3 regions of the Thioalkalivibrio sp. ALE22 genome follow, and region 3 is predicted to be linked to each of the others. Evidence: predicted binding sites of a transcription regulator. Region 3 holds the regulator's gene; each other region holds the start of a gene.

Region 1 (3,269 bases), on a different contig from region 3:
GTCGCCTCGGCGACCTCGGCCAGGCGCCGGTTCTGGTTCATCGCCGTCTGGCGCAGGAGCTTGTAGGCCTGATCCTCGCTGAGGCCGCGGTGCTGGATCAGCAGCGCCTTGGCACGCTCGATGGTCTTGCGCTCGGCCAGGGCCTGGCGTGCCGCATGCAGCTCGTCCTCCACCGACTGCAGCCGGGCCGCCTGGCGCTGCACCAGGTCCATCACCGAGTGTCCGACGATGGGTACGTTGAGTGCGGCATCGCCCTCCTCCTGCGCGGGCTCCAGGCCCTCCGGCGCGCCGAAGAACACCGCATACGGGACGCTGTCGCGCAGTTCCGACTCGGCGAGTTGCGCGACCCGGTCACGCACCGCGCCGAGGTCCGCGCGATCCGCCGTGATGCGTGCCGAGCAGCACTCGTTCAGGTGCATCTCCAGCAGATCCTCGATCTCCTTCATCGCGTCGATGCGCGCGGTGGTACAGGCAAACCATTCCTCGGCCCGGGCGGGGTCGTGGTGCCCGGAAGCCTCGGTACAGGCCCGACGGCGAAGGCGCTCGATGTCGGCGGCGAAGGCCGCCGTCTGCAGCTCGCGCCAGGCGGCACAGGCCGCCGGTGCCGCGAACTCGGAGAAGATGCGGAACGCCCGTTCCTGGGCATCGATCCGATGGACCAGCGCCTGGCGCAGTTCGGGCTCGAAGTTCGCGGCGCCAAACCCGGCGGCCCCGATCGCGCGCTCCTGCCCTGCCAGTTCCTTGCCCTGCATGAAGTTCAGCAGGGCCACCAGGGCCCGCGAGACCTCGGGATCGGTCGCCGAATCCGCAGCCTCGAACACCAGGGCCATCAGGGCGCGAATCAGCTCGCTGAAGCCGCGGGTCGAGTCCATCGGGCTCAGGGTCAGCTCCAGGACCTCCTCGCGCAGGCTGCCCAGGCCGGACAGGCCATGCAGCGCCAGCGCCATGCGCCCCAGCAGCCGACTGCGGCCATGGGCGCAGGCGTCCGGGGCCAGCCAGCCATCCAGGTGCTCGCGGAACGCGGCCGCGGCGGCGTCCGATTCGGCCCGGTACTGCTCCAGTTCGCGGGTATAGCGCTGGCCGCCGGACCCGATCCAGAGGCTGGAGGCCCCGCGCTCGCGCTGCAGGGCATGCACCAGCGCGCGGATGCGCCCGACCAGCTGCACCGCCTCCAGCAGGCGCTCCAGGCTCACCACCTCGCACTTGCGCGAGGCGACCAGGAAATCGCCAATGGACTCTTCGAGGGAAAAATTCGGGGATGTGTTCTGGGTCATGCTCGTCGTCCGTGAATCACTCCCGGAACAAACAAGCATGCGATGTGCCAGTTCGACCGACTGACAGCGGGGGGTACAAGCAAAAACGGGCGGGGCATCACGCCCCGCCCGCGGAACGGCCCGGCCGATCAGAAGCTCATGGAGCGGTCGAACTCGGCGACGGCCTGGACGTAGTGGCCCATGCCGGCCATCTCGGCGTTCGGGAGGAAGTTGTGCTCGCCGACGTCGCGACCCTTGGCGCAGGCCTCGCAGGCCCAGAACGGGACGCCTTCACTCACCAGCGAATCCACGATGTCCTTCATTGCCGGCATGTTGTGGCCAACGATCTTGTCGTACACGTTGCGGTTGGCGATGTTCACGGCCTCGCCTTGCAGCCAGACGGTCACATCGTGGCCCTGCTGCTTGGCCACATTGGCGGCAATCATGCCAAGCGTGGCGCGGGTCGGGTCGTCGGTACCGGCGGTGACGGCAACAATAAAGCGCATGGGAGTCTCCCGGGGTTGAAAAGGTGCGAAAACGGTAGCGGCCGGTGATCGCGGCGTCGATTTCCCACAAGCGGCGGGGAAACACTCGGGTCAGGGGGTGCCGCGGGCCGTGACGCTGTTGCGGTAGAGCTTGAAGGCCATAAACAGCCACGGTGTGGCGTGGAGGACCAGGTCAAGAATGTCCGGTAGCCGCGTCAGCTCACCGGCGAACAGCCAGCGCAGTTTCTCCGCAACATGCGGCTCGGGGGTCCAGGGGGCCAGGCCGACGGTCGCAACCAGCAGGGCAAACAGCCACAGGGGTGCGCGATCGACCCAGTGAACGAAGGTTTTCATCGCGCGCATGCTACCCAAGCCTCGTCAGCGCCGCAGCCCGGAGCCGCGATCGTCCTTGCCCGCGCGGACCGGGATGACTAGAATCCGGCCAGCTTCAGGGGAGTAGCGACCCGGGTGGCCTGGCCTCACCGGGGTCTGCATCAACAGATTCGATCCTCCGCCCGGAGGACCGTGGTGCGGACAGCCCCGCCGCCGATGCGGCACCGGGCCCCGCGAGACCTGTGGCATGGCGCCCCGATCCGTGGCCGGGTGGGTGGTGCGATGTCACGTGTCTTGCCCACCCACCCGGCCCGGAAGACCGTCATGGAAGCCCTGCTCGTCTCTACCGTCATCGTCGCCATCGCCGAGATGGGCGACAAGACCCAGCTCCTCGCCCTGCTCCTGATCTGCCGCTACCAGCAGACCTGGCCCATCATCTGGGGCATCGTGGTGGCCACGCTGGCCAATCACTTCCTGGCCGCGCTGGTGGGCGTGTGGATCGGCGCCAGCATCCCGGAGGACTGGCTGCGCTGGGGTCTGGGGATCGGGTTCATCGTGATGGCCGCCTGGGTACTGGTCCCGGATGGCGAGGACGAGCTGCCGGCCGCGTCGAAACACGGCGTGTTCTGGACCACCACGGTGCTGTTCTTCCTGGTCGAGATGGGCGACAAGACCCAGGTCGCCACCGGCGCGCTGGCCGCGACCTTCGACAGCCTGACCCTGGTCGTGATCGGCTCGACCATCGGCATGGTGCTCGCGAATGCCCCGGTGGTGTGGCTGGGCCAGCGCTTCGCCTGCCACCTGCCCCTGCGGCTGTTACGCGCGCTCGCCGCCCTGCTGTTCCTCGCCCTGGGCATCGGGGTCCTGCTCGCCTGGGTCTGAGGAAGATACTGAAGTCAACGGCGCCTCGGTGTGCAGTGTCTTCTGGCCCAGCCAGATGCGGCGCACCAGGCGGGGCAGCAACAGCAACAGCGCCAGCACCGCGAGCAGGGCCAGCCCCAGCTGGACCCCGCTGTCGGCGCCACTGGCCATCTCCCGGGTGGCGTGCCCCAGCCAGGCATAGGCGAACAGGCTGGGGATCAGGGCCAGCATGGTGGTCAGCGCGAAGACCGGCAGCGGCAGACGCACCAGCCCCAGGGCGTAATTGGTTGGGGCGAACGGAAACACCGGCACCAGGCGGGTCAGGGCCACGACCCGC
Region 2 (3,269 bases), 180 kb from region 3:
CCTGCTGGAGAACGCGGCCCAGGCGGCCGCCGGTGAGGTGCGGGTCCACTGGCGGGCGGAGGCCGACCGGGTAACCCTGGTGGTGGCCGATGACGGTCCGACCGCCGGGCGCGGGATCGACGACGAACAGGCGGCGCGCCTGTTCGAGCCCTTCTTCACCACCAAACCCACGGGCGAGGGAACCGGACTGGGGCTGGCTGTTGTCCAGGTGGCACTGGAAGATCATCGCGGCACGGTCGCGCTGGATCGCAGCGTGCCCGGGGAGACCCGCTTTGTCGTGCATCTGCCGCTGGCCACTGACGAACCGCAGGAGACGCGCCTATGAGCGCCGCGCCACAAACACCCGCCGCGCCCCCGGAATCGGTCCTTGTCGTCGAAGACGACCGCGGACATCGCGAATTGCTGCACGAGGAGCTGGCCGAGGCCGGCTACGCGGTCACCGCGGTAGGCAGCGCCGAGGACGCCGCGCGGGCACTGGCACAGCAGGCCTTCAGTCTGGTGGTCAGTGACCTGCGTCTGCCGGGCGCCGACGGGTTTCAGGTGCTCGAGGACGCGCGCGCCCGGGTGCCGGCGCCGGGCTTCATCATGCTGACGGGCTTCGGGACCATCGACCAGGCCGTGGCCGCGCTGAAGGCGGGGGCGGACGACTTTCTGACCAAGCCGGTGGACCTCGATCATCTGCGCCTGGCTGCGGACCGGGTAACCGAGGCGCGTCGCCTGAAGGACGAGGTGCGGCGCTATCGCGAGGTGCTCGCCCGGGCCGACGGGTTTCATGGCATGCAGGGACACAGTCCGGCCATGCTGCAGATGTTCGACCTGATCCGGCGGATCGCGGCCGCCGACGGCAGCGTCCTGATTACCGGCGAGTCCGGGACCGGCAAGGAACTCGTGGCGCGGGCGCTGCACGCGGAAAGTGACCGGGCGCACGGGCCGTTCGTCGCGCTCAACTGCGCCGGCATCCCCGAGGCCCTGCTGGAGTCGGAGCTGCTGGGGCATGTTGCGGGTGCCTTCAGTGGGGCCAAGGGTGCCCGTCGAGGATTGTTCACCGAGGCACATGGGGGAACCCTGTTCCTGGACGAGATCGCCGAGATGCCGGTGGCGATGCAAAGCAAGCTGCTGCGCCTGCTGCAGGACGGACGGGTGCGCCCGGTGGGCGCCAACGAGGAGATCGAGACGGATGTGCGTATCGTCGCGGCCACCCACCAGGACCTGCAGGCGCACATGGCCGACGGCCGTTTCCGCGAGGATCTCTACTATCGCCTGGAGACCTTCCGCATCGAGATCCCGCCGCTGCGAGAACGCGGTGACGATATCGAGTACCTGGCCCTGCAGTTCCTGCGCCAGCAAGCCCTGGCCCGAGGCCTGCCCGAGCGGCGTCTCAGCCCGGAGGCCCTGCGCGCGCTGGTGCGCTACCCCTTCCCCGGGAACGTACGCGAACTGGCCAGCCTCATCGAGCGCGCCGCCACCCTGGCCACGGGCGAGGTGATCGAGACCCGGGACCTGCCGGAACGCGTGTTCGCGATCGGCGGCGAAGATGCGGGTGTGGCCGCCGGTGGTGCCGGCGCAGAGGTGTTACCCGTAGCGGGAGTCGGCGACGACACCCAATGGCCGACGCTGGAAGAGCGTGAGCGCGACTACATTCAGCGGGTCCTGGAGCACGTGGACGGCAACAAGCAGCGGGCCGCGCGCATCCTCGGCATCGGACGCAAGACGCTCTACCGCAAGCTCGGCGAATCCGACCCGTCGTGACATCCTGACCCGGGTCGAGCTGACCCATGTGTCATTATGACCCATTCACAATCCCGCCGTCGGCGGACGCCATGTCAGCTGATTCAGTCCTAACCATCTGATTACTATAGAATGTCTCCCCGGTTGCCATTGTTGGCACGATGCCTGCTCCTCCTCAGGCAGCAATCGGAGAAGCGCAGCCCGCACGGGCTCATTCCTCCTCACACGGTTGCGGCGCGGCTGGACCGGGGGCGCCTCGAGCGGGTCCCGGTCGGCCGCGAGATCCGATCGAACCAAAGGAAAAGGAGCAACATGATGAATATGCGCAAGACGATCCTCGCGATGGCCCTGACTTCCCTGTTTGCCGTCGGTGGCGCGGCCTCCGCGCAGTATGGTGGTGCCGAAGGCGGCGCCGGCGGTGGCGACATGGGCGGCGCCCAGGGTGGCCAGCCCCCGGCCCAGGAAGGCGGTGCCGGCGCCGGCGGCGGTGCCCAGGGCGGCCAGCCGCCGCAGGGTGGCGCCCAGGGTGGCGCGGCCCAGGGCGGAGCCCCGATGCAGGAAGCCCCCGAGGTGGACCTGAGCGAAGAGGACATCGACACCTTCGTGACCGCCTTCGTCGCGGTGCAGGAAGTGCGCGAGGACTTCGCTGACCGCCTGCAGAACGCCGAGGACGAGACCGAGGCGCAGTCCATGCAGCAGGAAGCGCAGGACGAAATGGTCAGCGCCGTGGAAGATGCGGGAATGAGCGTCGAGGAATACAACGAAGTCGCCATGGCCCTGCAGAACGACCCCGAGCTGATGCAGGAAGTGCAGGAGCGCGCCGAAGCCCAGCTGTAAACGGGTTGTGTGCCGCCCCGGGCCTTGCGCCCGGGGCCTGCAAGGGGGGCCGCCCTTCGGGGCGGCCCCTTTATTATGTGCGGAGGGCGCTCGCGCAGGCCCCGGCCCGCCACGTCGCCTCCGGTGGACGTCGAGCGCGGCCCGTCTCGCGAATTGTCCCTTTTGCTTGAATCGGGTGAAGGGAAGCGTTATTCTTGCGCGCTTTCTGAATCGCCCCGACCTCGGAGCATCGAACATCATGAGTACCATCAGCGCCAAGCCGGCCGAAGTCGAACGCGACTGGTTTCTCGTCGACGCCGACGGCAAGACCCTCGGCCGACTCGCCACGGAGATCGCACGCCGTCTGCGCGGGAAGCACAAGCCCGTGTACACGCCGCATGTCGATACCGGCGACTACATCGTCGTGATCAACGCGGAGAAGATTCGCGTCTCCGGCAACAAGGCCATGGACAAGAAGTACTTCCACCACACCGGTTATCCGGGTGGCATCAAGGAAGCCAACTTCACCCAGATGATCGAGCGTCATCCGGAGAAGGTGCTGGAGCTTGCCGTGAAGGGCATGCTGCCGCGCAACCCGCTTGGCCGGGCCATGTTCAAGAAGCTCAAGGTCTACGCCGGCACCGAACACCGGCATACGGCCCAGCAGCCGCAGCCGCTCGAAGTCTGAGCCGCCAGAATCAGCAAGGGAATCGATCCGAATGGCT
Region 3 (3,269 bases):
TGCTCGACCAGGTGGATGTCGACCTCGCACCCGGTGAAGTGGTCGGCCTACTGGGTCCCAACGGCGCCGGCAAGACCACCTGCTTCTACAGCCTGGTCGGGCTGATCCGCCCTAACGCCGGGCGCATCACCCTGGGCGGGCACGACATCACCCGCGCGCCCATTCACGTGCGCGCCCGCGCCGGTCTCGGCTACCTGCCCCAGGAGGCCTCGATCTTTCGCCGCCTGAGCGTGTGGGACAACCTGCAGGCCGTGCTGGAGCTGCGCCCCGGCCTGGACCGCCACGAACGCCGGCGTATCGGCGACGCGCTGATCGAGGAGTTTCAGCTCGAGACCGTGCGCCACAGCCCCGGGATCGCGCTGTCCGGCGGCGAACGTCGGCGCGCCGAGATTGCGCGGGCCCTGGCCGGTGACCCGCAATTCATCTGCCTGGACGAGCCCTTTGCCGGGGTGGACCCGATCTCGGTGGGCGATATCCAGGATGTAATTCGCCACCTTGCAGCGCGCGGCATCGGGGTTCTGATCTCCGATCACAACGTGCGCGAAACCCTCGGGATCTGCCACAGGGCCTATATTCTGAGCGAGGGGCGCCTGCTGGCCGCCGGGACACCCGACGAGCTACTGGCCGACCCCCAGGTGCGCCGGGTCTATCTCGGCGAGAATTTCCGCCTGTGATGCCGGCACGCGCACAACCCGCGCCGGTGCACAAACCACGAGGCAGCATTTAAGATCGCTCTTATGGTCACCCGCGCCCCGCACAGCCAATGCTGAAACCCGGCCTGAATCTTCAGCTGGGTCAGACGCTCACCATGACCCCGCAACTGCAGCAGGCCATCCGCCTGTTGCAGCTGTCCACGCTCGAACTACAGGTGGAGATCCAGCAGGCGCTGGAGAGCAACCCGATGCTGGAGCAGGTGGAGGACGAGGACGAGATGGCCGCGACCGAGCGCCTGGACGCGGAGGGCGAGGTGGTGGAAGGCGACCGCATGGAGGCCACCACCACCAGCGATGACGTGATCCCCGAGGAGCTGACCACCGACAGCCGCTGGGACGACATCTACGAACCGCCGCCCGCCCCCAAGGGCGTGGACGACCGCGACCCGCTGGAGAATACCAGCGACGACGACGGCGAGGGCCTGCAGGACCACCTGTTGTGGCAGCTGCACCTGAGCCACCTGACCCCGCGCGACCAGCGCATCGGCGCGGCCCTGATTGACGCGATCAGCCCCGATGGCTATCTCGAAGGCGACCTCGAGACCCTGGCCGAGACCATCAGCCGCGGCGAGGACGAACCCGTCGGCGTCGACGAGGTCGAGGCGGTCCTGCACTGGATCCAGCAATGCGACCCGCTGGGCGTGGGCGCGCGCGACCTGCGCGAGTGCCTGGAGATCCAGCTACGCGAGCTGGCCCCGGATGCCCCCGCCCGCGAGGCCGCCCGGGCGATCCTGGAACACGGCATGGACAGCCTGGGCAAGCGCGATTACAAGGCCCTGCAGCGCCAGTCCGGGGTGCGCGACCCGGACGAACTGGCGCGCGCCCTGGACCTGATCCGCACCCTGAACCCGCGACCGGGCGCACAGATCAGCTCCGCCACCTCCGAGTACGTGGTGCCGGACGTCTACGTGCGCCACACCCCGGACGGCTGGCGCGTGGAGCTGAACCCGGAGATCGCGCCACGCATCCGTATCAACGACCTCTACGCCGGCATGGTGCGCCAGGTATCGGATGCGCGCGACAGTGCCTTCATGCGCGACCAGCTGCAGGAGGCGCGCTGGTTCCTGAAGAGCCTGCACAGCCGCAACGACACCCTGCTGCGCGTCGCTGAGGCGATCGTCCATCGCCAGCAGGGCTTCCTGGAACACGGCGAGGTCGCGATGCAGCCATTGATCCTGCGCGATATCGCCGAGATCCTGGAGATGCACGAATCGACCATCTCCCGGGTCACAACCCAGAAATACATGCACACCCCGCGCGGGGTCTTCGAGTTCAAGTATTTCTTTTCCAGCCACGTCGGCACCAACGACGGTGGCGAGTGTTCCGCCACCGCCATCCGTGCCATGATTCGCGAATTGATCGACGACGAACCCGCGAACAAGCCGCTCAGCGATGCCCGGCTCGCCCAGATCCTGGCGGACCGGGGCATCAATGTGGCGCGTCGCACCGTAGCCAAGTACCGCGAGGCGATGCACATCCCTTCATCCAGCGAACGCCGGCAGATGGCCTCGATGCCCACCGGCCACAAGTAACCAAGGAGTCCCGACCATGCAGATCAACCTGACCGGCCACCATGTGGACCTCACCGACGCCCTGCGCGACTACGTCAACGAGAAGTTCGCGAAGCTGGAGCGCCACTTCGACAAGGTCATCGACGTGCACGTCGTGCTGACCCACGAGAAGACCCAGAACCAGTTCAACAAGGCCGAGGCGAATCTCCAGGTCAGCGGCAATCACATCCACGCCGAGGCCTCCCACGAGGACATGTACGCCGCCATCGACGCGCTGATCGACAAGGTCGACCGCCAGCTGATCAAGCACAAGGAAAAGGTCAAGGATCATCACCGGGCCGAGGGCGCCCAGCGCAATCGCGAGCAGGCCTCCTGACCCATGTCCATTGCCGAGTTGATCACCGCCGAGCGCATCCGCCTGGAGCCGGAATGCTCCAGTCAGAAGCGGGCCCTGGAGGCCCTGTCGGAACTCCTCGCCGGCGGCGGTGATGCCGGCGGACCGGGCAGCACCGCGATCTTCGAGGCCCTGTCCGCGCGCGAAAAGCTGGGCTCCACCGGCCTGGGCCATGGGGTTGCGATCCCCCATGGCCGCCTGGCCGATCTCGAGGCTCCGCGCGTGGCCGTCCTGCGCCTGGAGAGCGGCGTCGACTTCGACGCCATGGACCACGAGCCGGTCGATATCCTGATCGCCCTGCTGGTCCCGGAGGCCGCCACCAGCGATCACCTCGACCTGCTGGCCCAGCTGGCGCGCGGGCTTTCGCAACCGGACACCATTGCCGCCCTGCGCCGGGCCAGCGATGCCGCCAGCCTGGAACAGGAACTCGTCCGCCGCTTCCGCGAGGGCTGATCCCGTGCGCCCCGCACCCTGCCACGCCACCGGTCCCCGCCGGCCCTGCTCATGAACGAGGCACTGGGCGAAGGCGGGATTGCCCGCGACATCAACGTGGAGAGCCTGATCCAGGCCATGGGCAACCGCCTGGATCTGCGCTTCGTGCATGGCGAGCACGCCGCCCCCGACCGCAAGCTCGTCGGCGAGGACGGGGAT

What was found. Region 3 encodes sigma-54, which starts transcription at its own class of promoters, with help from an activator protein. Its sites were predicted from a motif close to TGGCANGNTNCNTGCTT; they were not measured.
Region 1: a site for sigma-54 is predicted at 1,308-1,324, ahead of F793_RS0110875 (nitrate regulatory protein). Genes of this name have one in related genera too.
Region 2: a site for sigma-54 is predicted at 1,883-1,899, ahead of F793_RS0104580 (DUF4168 domain-containing protein). Genes of this name have one in related genera too.

The regions. Positions count from the first base shown of each region.
Region 1 is NZ_KB906509.1:70,257-73,525, reverse strand. Features, by position in the region: gene F793_RS0110875 (nitrate regulatory protein) at 1-1,274, opposite strand, end outside; gene F793_RS0110870 (DsrE family protein) at 1,403-1,759, opposite strand; gene F793_RS0110865 (hypothetical protein) at 1,850-2,092, opposite strand; gene F793_RS0110860 (TMEM165/GDT1 family protein) at 2,396-2,953, shown strand; gene F793_RS0110855 (TVP38/TMEM64 family protein) at 2,888-3,269, opposite strand, start outside.
Region 2 is NZ_KB906501.1:258,616-261,884, reverse strand. Features, by position in the region: gene F793_RS0104590 (ATP-binding protein) at 1-325, shown strand, start outside; gene F793_RS0104585 (sigma-54 dependent transcriptional regulator) at 322-1,749, shown strand; gene F793_RS0104580 (DUF4168 domain-containing protein) at 2,044-2,565, shown strand; gene rplM (50S ribosomal protein L13) at 2,804-3,232, shown strand; gene rpsI (30S ribosomal protein S9) at 3,264-3,269, shown strand, end outside.
Region 3 is NZ_KB906501.1:80,007-83,275, forward strand. Features, by position in the region: gene lptB (LPS export ABC transporter ATP-binding protein) at 1-674, shown strand, start outside; gene F793_RS0103695 (RNA polymerase factor sigma-54) at 764-2,245, shown strand; gene hpf (ribosome hibernation-promoting factor, HPF/YfiA family) at 2,262-2,600, shown strand; gene F793_RS0103705 (PTS sugar transporter subunit IIA) at 2,604-3,071, shown strand; gene hprK (HPr(Ser) kinase/phosphatase) at 3,123-3,269, shown strand, end outside.